DNA from 2 places in the Amylolactobacillus amylotrophicus DSM 20534 genome. Region 2 is predicted to be linked to the other one. Evidence: predicted binding sites of a transcription regulator. Region 2 holds the regulator's gene; the other holds the start of a gene.
What was found. The regulator LexA, encoded in region 2, represses DNA repair genes until DNA is damaged. The targets are predictions, from matches to a motif close to CNAACANNTGTTNG.
Positions count from the first base shown of each region.

Region 1: a site for LexA is predicted at 2,117-2,130, ahead of recA (recombinase RecA). Genes of this name have one in related genera too.

Region 1 is NZ_AZCV01000001.1:495,016-500,119, forward strand. It holds gene rny (ribonuclease Y) at 1-809, opposite strand, end outside; gene recA (recombinase RecA) at 961-2,040, opposite strand; gene pgsA (CDP-diacylglycerol--glycerol-3-phosphate 3-phosphatidyltransferase) at 2,192-2,779, opposite strand; gene FC62_RS02505 (helix-turn-helix domain-containing protein) at 2,781-3,665, opposite strand; gene ymfI (elongation factor P 5-aminopentanone reductase) at 3,727-4,452, opposite strand; gene yfmH (EF-P 5-aminopentanol modification-associated protein YfmH) at 4,449-5,104, opposite strand, start outside.
Region 2 is NZ_AZCV01000001.1:80,041-85,144, reverse strand. It holds gene FC62_RS00435 (ABC transporter ATP-binding protein) at 1-1,206, opposite strand, end outside; gene FC62_RS00430 (ABC transporter ATP-binding protein) at 1,199-2,956, opposite strand; gene FC62_RS00425 (YneF family protein) at 3,009-3,239, opposite strand; gene FC62_RS00420 (DUF896 domain-containing protein) at 3,306-3,554, opposite strand; gene lexA (transcriptional repressor LexA) at 3,640-4,263, shown strand; gene FC62_RS00410 (Dps family protein) at 4,335-4,808, opposite strand.

The DNA.
Region 1 (5,104 bases), 410 kb from region 2:
GCAATCTCTCGCCTAATTGGATCAAAACCGCTAAGTACAACAACTTCCGGCGTATCATCAATGATTAAATCTATTCCGGTTAGTGCCTCAAACGAGCGGATATTACGGCCCTCACGTCCGATAATACGCCCCTTCATCTCATCGTTTGGCAAATTAATAACTGAGACCGTGGTCTCAGATACTGTATCTGCTGCAGAGCGTTGAATTGCTTCAACTATCAGTTTCTTGGCAAACTTGTCTACAGAGTTCTTAACCTGTTCGTTACTATCTTGAATAATTTGTGCACGTTCACTAACTAAACTATCTTTTAGGTCATCTAAGATTAGTTTACGGGCCTCATCTTCGCTGAGTTGAGCAACCCGGTGCAGTTCTTCTTGTCTTTGTTCAATTAAGTCGTTTGCTACTTGATCTTTATGTGCTAATTCCTGTTGTTGCTCGTTGAGTTTCTCGTCGCGCCGCGCTAATTGATTCTCTTTCTTTTCAATTAGTTCGTCCTTGCGATCAAGTGTTTCTTCTCTTTGCACAAGCCGGTTCTCTTGCTTTTGAAGTTCTTGACGCCGTTCTTTAAGCTCTGCCTCAACCTCTTGACGATACTTGTGAGTTTCATCTTGAGCAGCTAAAACCTTCTCTTTTTTAAGGTTCTCCGCTTCTTTTCTGGCAGTGGCAAGAATTCCAGCTACCGTTTGGGTAGCCTGATCTAATTCTTTCTCATGTTTAGCTTGACGAAGTTTCTCCCCGGCAACAATACCGAGTCCGAATAATAGCATTAAAACTGCGACCGCGAGGATTGTCAAAATTATGTTATTCATTTTGTCCCCTATCGCTGTGTTGTTTTTTTAGATTATTTACACAATTCCAAGTTTAATTGTGATTTAACATGATGTCAACTGGCATGGGCACTAAATGTTACCAAATAAGGTGAAATCGGCAAAATAAAAAGACACTACGTATCTTTTATGTTTATTCTTCAGTTTCAGCTGGCGTCTGCTTTTTTGTTGCTGCTGCCTTGCTGTCTTTTTCTACACCGCCAGATTCAGCCTTTTGATCTTCATCAATTCCAAATGCATCGCGGACCTTCTGCTTAACTTCGGCAAAGACAACGGGATTCTCCGCCAGATAGTTCTTGGCATTTTCACGTCCTTGGCCAATTCGGTCATCGCCATATGAGTACCAGGCACCGGCCTTCTTGATAATGTCCTTCTCAACAGCCATATCAACCAGTTCGCCAGTTTGTGAGATTCCCTTACCATACATGATATCAACTTCAGCGACTTTGAACGGAGGAGCAACCTTATTCTTCACCACTTTGATCTTGGTTCTGTTACCCAAAACATCCGTCCCGTTCTTGATTTGTTCAGCTCGCCGCACCTCTAGTCTGATGGTTGAATAGAACTTAAGTGCTCGGCCTCCCGGTGTTATTTCTGGGTTACCAAACATTACACCGACCTTCTCCCGGATTTGGTTGATGAAAAGAGCGATGGTTTTCGTCTTATTGATGGAACCAGATAATTTACGCAACGCCTGCGACATCAGACGAGCTTGCAAACCAACGTGAGCATCGCCCATATCGCCTTCTATTTCAGCTCGCGGCACAAGTGCTGCTACAGAGTCGACAACAATAATATCAACTGCACCACTGGCAACAAGCGCATCAGCAATTTCCAGTCCCTGTTCACCAGTATCCGGTTGGGACAACAAGAGATCATCGATGTTCACACCTAGAGCCTCTGCATATGCAGGGTCCATCGCATTTTCGGCATCGATATATGCGGCGGTTCCGCCCATCTTCTGGACTTCTGCAACAGCGTGCAACGCCACTGTAGTCTTACCCGAACTCTCAGGGCCATATATCTCAACGATTCTTCCTCTAGGATAGCCGCCAACACCGATTGCGGTATCTAATGCAATTGACCCCGTTGAAACGGTCGAAATCTGTGTATCAACTTTTTGGCCCATCCGCATGATCGCGCCTTTACCATAATTCTTCTCAATTTTTTTTAGTGCTTGCTCCAAGGCAACTTGTTTATCGTCTTTAGCCACTATTTACCTCCTACACCGTGTTGGTGTCTTACTTATGTAATTTTACTTGTTAGTCATTAAAAAGACAAGCTTTTTGCGAACAAATGTTCTAATGAATTTTGTTCTAAGTATATATACGCAAAATAAAAAACAATCCATCTGGATTGTTTAATTATTTTTCAAAAGTATCAGAGAAAATCGCTTTGTTCTGAATGAAGTAGTCTGCACCCGAGTAAATCGTAAAGAAGAGGCAGATGTACAGCAAAATAGTGCCTGCCGGTACATTAATTGCAGCAAAGAAGATATCATTGAGCAACAAGAAGATAATTGAAAGCATCTGTGTCGTCGTCTTAATCTTACCGGGCATTGCTGCGGCCAATACTTGACCATCCTGCTCAACGATTAAAAGCCTTAGCCCGGTCACGGCTAGCTCCCGGCAGACAATGATGGCCACAACCCATGCTGGTGCTTTGCCAAGTTCAACCAAGAAGATGAACGCAGTCATCACCAGCATCTTGTCTGCTAACGGATCGGCAAATTTACCGAAGTTAGTAACGAGATGATTTTTACGGGCAATTTTACCGTCTAGCAAGTCCGTCAAGGAGGCAACGATAAAAATGATTGCGGCAATTATTTGTGCTACCGGTATTCCCGTACCCAGTACATCAACACTGCCAGCTGGAATATTGAACGCCAACAAGATAATGAATACTGGAATGAGAATTATCCGAAACACTGTAAGCTTATTTGGTAAATTCATCTTAATTTCCTTCTGTTCCTTCGGTATCTTCAGAAACTGACTTTGCAAAAGTAAAGGTAATCGTTCTCGGTTGATTATTGCTGGTATTGGTTGGTAGAGGGACTTTCTCGCCCGCAATCGCTAAGGCCAGAGAAGTTGTATTACCAACGTTTAACTGCACCGTTTGCACGCCAGCCTCTAGGCTAATTGAATGTTCTTGACCGGCGCTAACCGTACCCTGCCAGCTTGTTGTTCCATCGACTACAGCACTTAGCCAAACATCTGCTTCTGGACTCGTAATCACTAGTTTACCCTGGTCATTTTGCAAACCGGATACTTGATAGTTATAGTCACCATTTTCAACAATCTTCACTTTGTCTTCTTTAGTCGTCGACTGTTTTGTTGCTTTCTTTGAGCTCTTTGATTTCTTCGAAGACGAGCTCTCAACTTTCTTAGTGACTACAACGTCGTCCTTCACCGGTTCTGTAGTATTTGGTTTAGCGAAAAAATTCGCGTAAACAAGATAGATAATGGCGATCACTGCGATAATTCCGAGTACAACAAGAACGTGGGGAATATAGTTCTTCCATAGGCCCTTCTTATTCTCGGTCGTCTCTCTCACATGCTGACTCTTATTATCAATCGAGTTCTCAACATACTCTTCAGGCTGAGTCTTAGGGACTTCGTGGTGAAAGTCGTTTAACAGCTCACTACCTTTAAGTCCTACAACAGAAGCATACTGCTTGATAAACGCACGAACATAGAAATCGCCGGGGAGCTTATCGAATTCCCCATCCTCAATTGCATTAAGGTAACGCCCTTGAATTTTTGTTTTCTCTTCAATATCGAGTATGGACAGGCCTTTAGCTTCTCTGGCCTCTTTTAGCTTTTGTCCAATATCTTCCATTTAACCTCTACCTCATGTTTCATTATCTGCTTGTGCAATTATACCATAAAAAATTTTAATTTTAGACCAACCAGCCACCATCAACGTAAATTGTTTGTCCTGTCAAATAATCTGCGCGTTCGTCCACAATATTCTGAACCCAGTAAGAGATATCCCGTGGCTCAGCAATCCTGCTGACCGGAATCTCCGCTTTCAACTGAGTCAATTCGTTTGTTGAAAAGTCCGCCGTCATCGGAGTAGCAACTGCACCGGGAGCCACCACATTGACCGTTAAACCAGCCGTTGCCACCTCTTTGGCATAGGCACTAGCAAACGCCGATAAGCCACCTTTAGTGGTACTATAAACCGCTTCAAGTGCACTGCCGTTTCTGCCATAAACAGAGCCTATGAATATAATGCGACTATGCTTCGTATTTAACAATTGTGGCTCAAAATATTTAACGATTTTTAATGGTTGCACCAGGTTGATCTGCAAAATTCGGTCGATTGTTTCGTTCGACTGAGCAGCAAACAAGTGGTAATCCGTCACCCCTTGGGCAAAAATCAGGGCATTGACTGCCAGAAAATCAGCAAAAAAATCTGCCGGCTGCTGATTTTCTGCCATATCATACCGAAAGGGCAGAAAGTCTTGATCTTGATACCGCCGCCCCAAATCAGTTGCCATATTCTGTGCCAATTCGGCTTGCTGATTATATTGCAGATAAAGCGACCAGCCACGAGCAGCCAAATCCGCTACTACTGCCTGCCCAATTCCCCCGGTAGCACCGAAAACAATTGCACGTTTCATGATTCACCCTGTTCCTTCTCTAACACGGCCACCGTCACCCGCGTCTGTGCCATTACCGCACTGACCAGCTCAACATACTGCTCATACGTAATTTGTTGCAGCCGTTCGACATTTAAGAGGTAATCCTCATCCTCGATACGACTCTCGGCAACCTCTATTGCCAGGTTATCAATCGCATCCATCGTTCTAAACGATTTGGCAATTAATTCTTTCTTCTGTAATTCAAAAATCGGTTTTGAGAACTCACCATCATTCAGTGTGGTCAATAGGCGTTCCACGACCTCGTCTGGTTGATCCGTTTGTGCCATGATTTTAGCATAATTACCCTGGCGCGTATAGCTGACACTTAGGTAGGGCTCTTGTTGAAGTAACTCATCTTGCTGCAGCGAATGATAGCTCGTACTCAGCTCACCGAACTTAGAATCCAACATAATTTCAATTAGGGTCTGCATTAAATCATTGCTTGGTAGAAATTGCTTAAAGTCTGGCAATTTGAGGCCAATAATTAGGCGTGGGTGCGCTGTTTTACCAGTCAGGGTAATCCGCTCGTTGTGCACCCCCATCTGATCAAAAACCGGATTAGTCATAGGCGTCGTAGTCACAGGTAACGCATTGACAAGTGGTGCGACCGCCTTAACTATGTTGGCAAAAT
Region 2 (5,104 bases):
CACGTTAATAATTGAACTTTTACCACTACCGGTATGGCCGACGATACCAAGCGTCTGCCCAGGTTCAACAGTGAAACTCACATCATTCAAAATTGGGTTTTTACCGTCATATGAAAAGTTGACATGTTTAAATTCAATTCTGCCCTCAGTAATTTTAGCGACTGGGTTGTTCTCCTGGGCAGGGGCCAACTCGTCGTTATCGAGAATTCTAAAGATACGACTACCAGCGACGACACCATCCTGAAAGAACGTCAACGAATCCATTAAATCAGCCATTGGGTTGAAGAAGTTCGAGGTGTAGTTAGCGAATGCGTAGACAACACCGGCTGGCACGAATGTCTCGTGCAGCGGGAAGCCGAAGTATAACAAAACAAAGGTTAAGGCAACAGAATAGAGCAAAGATGTGATCGGTGATAGCAGGAATGAGTTCATCCTAATCATCGCATTTCTTGTATCCAACTGTTCCTTATTGGTCTGTTCAAATTCGCCGTCAATCCGTTTCTCCTGGCGGAATTGCTGGATGACCGTGATACCTTCGATTGATTCGTTTAACTTAACGTTAATCTGACTCAACTTCTCACGAAATCTCCGGTAGAGCTTTGAACTAAAGTGTGTGTAAAGCCAGACAAAGAATAGTAGTATCGGAATAAAGGCCATAACGATGAAGGTGGCCGTATGATTCGTGGTCCACATGGCCACTAGTGCAGTAATCATCGAGAATAGCGCGATAATCAACGTTGCAAACACGTTCCAAAAGTCCGCCAACGTACTCGTATCGTTCGTCACACGAGAAACAATCGAGCCGGCAGGTGTCTGATCAAAGTAACGCATCCCGAGGTTGTGCAGCTTCCGAAAGATGGTCCGTCTCACATCCTCTAAGGCACGTTCGCTGCCCATCGAATACATAAAGTAATAGATATATTGCAAAATGGCCTTCAGGATACTTCCAATAGCATAAATGGCCGCAAAGCCCAGGATAATCTGCACTGTCGCGGTCTGTTTAGTGAGGAAATTATCCATGAAGTATTGGAGTAACCGTGGTAATAACATGTTGATGACACTCACCAAGAATGCCCCCACAACCGCAATAATAAATGTCCACTTGAACGGTTTAACGAAAGTGAACAAGCGCTTCATGATCTTGAATTGTTCTTTTGCCGGAATATTCTTCGACCAGATTGACCGGTATTGTTCTTCATCATCCATCAATCTCACCTCCTACCTTGACTTCTAATTGTTGTTTCTCCCACATCTCATAGTACCAACCACGTGAAGCTAACAGTGATTCATGCGTGCCTTGCTCAACTATCCGGCCATCGTTGATTACCAGTATTTCGTCAGCATGCATCACAGAAGTGAGCCTGTGGGCAGAGATAATCGTGGTAGCATCTTTTCTATCTTCCTTCAGGTGGCCCAGAATGGTCTCTTCTGTTTTGGCATCGACCGCGCTCAGCGCATCATCCAAAATGAGGATCTCCGGGTCTTTCAAAAGTGCACGAGCAATTGCTAGACGCTGCTTTTGACCACCAGATAACGACACCCCGTTCTCCCCAACCAAGGTATTGTAGTTTCTCGGGAACTGCAAGATATCATCATGGAGCGCGCTTTTCTTGGCTGCGGCCTCCACTTGCGACTGCTCGGCATCGATATTTGCAAACCGAATATTATCACGAATGCTAGTTGAGAACAAAAAGTTGTTCTGTGGCACATAGCCAATCGCATGTAACAAGTCATCCAGTGGGATATCCTTGATGTTCTTCTCGCCGATTTTGATTGAACCAGTGTAGTTATCAAACTCCCGCATCAGCAGCTTGATAATCGTCGACTTACCTGCACCAACACGACCTACCAACCCAAGCGTCTTACCCATCGGCAACGTAAAGTTGATGTTTGAAAGTGTCGTGTGTTCTGGCTCGTCTGGATAAGCAAAACGTTCAACCTCATAGGTCAAATCACCAGTGGCCAGCTTACTTGGCTGCTCGTTGACCTCCTTAATCAGTGATTGCTCGTTCATGAGTTCCATCACCCGATCATAGCTCGCACTACCACGCTCCAAGACATTGAACAAGCGCCCGATTGCAAACATCGGCCAAACCATGGCTGAGATATATGAGATAAACGAAATCAACTGACCAATTGTAATTGTCTTGTTTGCAACCAGCATCCCGCCATAAATAATGGTAATCACGTAAGTTGCACCAATGATCAGTGTCGTTAAAGGGTCGAACATAGAATCGAGCTTGAAGACCCGCTTGTTGATTTGGATGGTCTTGTCAACCATCTGGTCAAATTCCGCAGTGTCTTCCTTCTCTTGGCCGAAAGTCTTGATGACCTTCACACCAGAGATACTCTCCTGTGTCTTATTATTCAGCTTAGAGAACGCCGCCTGTGAGTGGCCGAATGCATCGTGCAGTTTCGTACCTAACACACGAGCCATTACGGCTAAGAACGGCATCGGAATCATGGCAACCAGGGTCAAACGCCAGTCTACAAAAATCATCATAGCGATAATGGTCGAGCCACCAGTAACAATTGAGTCAACCAGTGTCAAAACCCCAGCCCCTGCGACTTGCTGAATCGCACTCAGGTCGTTTGTGGCGTGTGCCATTAAATCACCAGTACGATGCTTCTGATAGAACGTCTCATCCATCTGCATGAAATGCCAGAATAACTTCGAACGCATTGTCCATTCAAGCTTGGCCGCGCCACCCCAAATTTGGGTGCGCCACAAATAGCGAAATAGGTACAGCAGAATTGCTGCACTTAAAATCGCGCCGATTAACGTGAAAAATCTCTCCCAAGTAATTGAGCCCGTATCAATTTGGTCAGCCATCATACCTAAGATTCTAGGTGGGATCAAATTGATAATTGCTGTCAGAATCAAAAAACCGATTCCCAATGTATAACGTTTTCTTTCGGCTTTGAAGTACCAGCCGAGTTTCTTAAATATTCCCATCTTAAACCTCGAATGAATATGAAAAAGGCAGGTAAATACCCGCCTCAGTCAACTATTTCTTAGAAGATTTGCTTTGTGCCTTCATGCTGGCCATCATTTGGTTAAGCTTCTTTGCAGAAGGCTTCTGACCCATTTGACTCATCATTGCACTAATCATTTCCTCATTGATTGGTGGATTCTTTTCAAAATACTTCTTCATATAGTTTCTCGCTAGGAAGAAGCCACCAGTGGCGCCACCTAGTATTCCAATTACTACGATTAATATCCAGATACCTGTGTTCATATACTTATTTATCCTCCCAAAATTTCAACATTATTAGTTTACACAATATTAGCTCTCATTGAAAGTCTAATCTTGTCTTAATCCTTTTTCTCTTTGTGCGGCCTTTGCTTTTTCGGATGTAACATCGTTACCGTGCTCATCGACCAGTTTGATGTTTTCAACTGTTTGCCTGAATCCGGCGCGGAAATCCTTCAGGAAAATCTGGTGTAATTCCTTTCTTTCCTCGACCTCTGCAGCGGTTAATTCGCCAGCCTTTTTCTTCGCCGCTAGCTCATTAATTCTCTGCACTAACTTGGCTTTTTCTTCCTTATTCATTGTAAAACCCCAATCTAGAACATTTGTTTGCCTATGACAAAAATTTGTGATACCCTTATCTTAACGAAAAATACGGAGTTTAGCCATGACAAAAGTCCACGAGAACAAACAAATTGAAATATTAAGATTCATCTACGAGGCAGTTGAGGATCGCGGGTTTCCACCAACCGTCCGAGAAATCGGTCAATCAGTTGGACTTTCTTCTACTTCGACCGTCCATGGTCACCTTGAACGACTAGAGCGCAAGGGCTATCTAGTCAAGGATGCCACAAAGCCACGGGCAATTGAGGTCACTGATTTAGGACGTGAATTAATTGGTGCGAAGCAGAAATCGATTCCGATGATCGGTGTCGTAACTGCGGGCCAGCCAATTCTAGCCGTTGAAGATATTACAGACTACTTCCCTGTACCACCTGAACTTGAAAATTCGGATGACGAGTACTTCATGCTTACTGTGCACGGTGAAAGTATGATTAACATGGGTATTCTTGATGGTGACAACGTAATTGTAAAGAAACAATCTAGCGCAAATAACGGTGATGTAGTTGTCGCAATGACCGACGAGGACGAAGCTACCATCAAACGCTTCTACAAGGAGAACGGTCATTATAGACTACAACCAGAGAATGATTATATGGACCCTATCATCTTGGATTCCGTTCAGATACTGGGGAAACTTGTCTCCCTCTACAGACAATCGATTATCTAATATAGAGTATTACATGATTAATGTAAAGTAAAAGACAGCCGGTTGGCTGTCTTTTTTGTTTTGCACGATCTTTAATCAAGCGGAGCTTGACCCAAGTATGCATTAATCATCCAGATGATCTTATCGGTCTCACTCTTGAATCCATTTAGCATGTCCTGAGTCGGAAAATCCTTTTCCTCGTCGGTGATCTCAATCCCCTTCTGAAATTGGTCACGCAGATATTTGAATTGATCAACGAGGCGTTGCATCAGCTCCTGCATACTTAATTCATCGAACTGGAGCTCCTCATCTGGAATACCAGTATTCTCAATGAACTCGTGAGTCGTCGCAAAAGGACTACCGTTCAATGCAATTAACCGTTCTGCAATCTCGTCTTTTTGTTGATCAAGTTGCGCACCATATTCATCCATGAGCGGATGTAATCTGAAGAAGTTCTCACCGCGCATATACCAGTGAGTCTGTTGAACCACCACACCCAACTGACTGATATCCGCAATCAATTGATTCAGTTGCTCTTTGGTGTTCGGGAAATCATAGTTTGCCATATTGTTCCTCTTTTCCAGAAAATAATGTATTCGGTTACACTACTACTGTAACATGGAACTGATTCATTCTAAAATTTCCTGTTTAGAAATTATCCTTAGCTGGAACTGACTGTATAACCTATTGATTTGCTAAGTTTTAATAATTTACAGAGTGCACCAGCAAATTACTAATCTGGCCATAAAATTTTCACTCTTTCACTACTCTTCCTCACTATTCCCCAAACCCTTATAAATATTGGCTTTAGACTGATAATAAGAATATATAACTTCCTCATACTTCCCCGTATTTCCCTCGT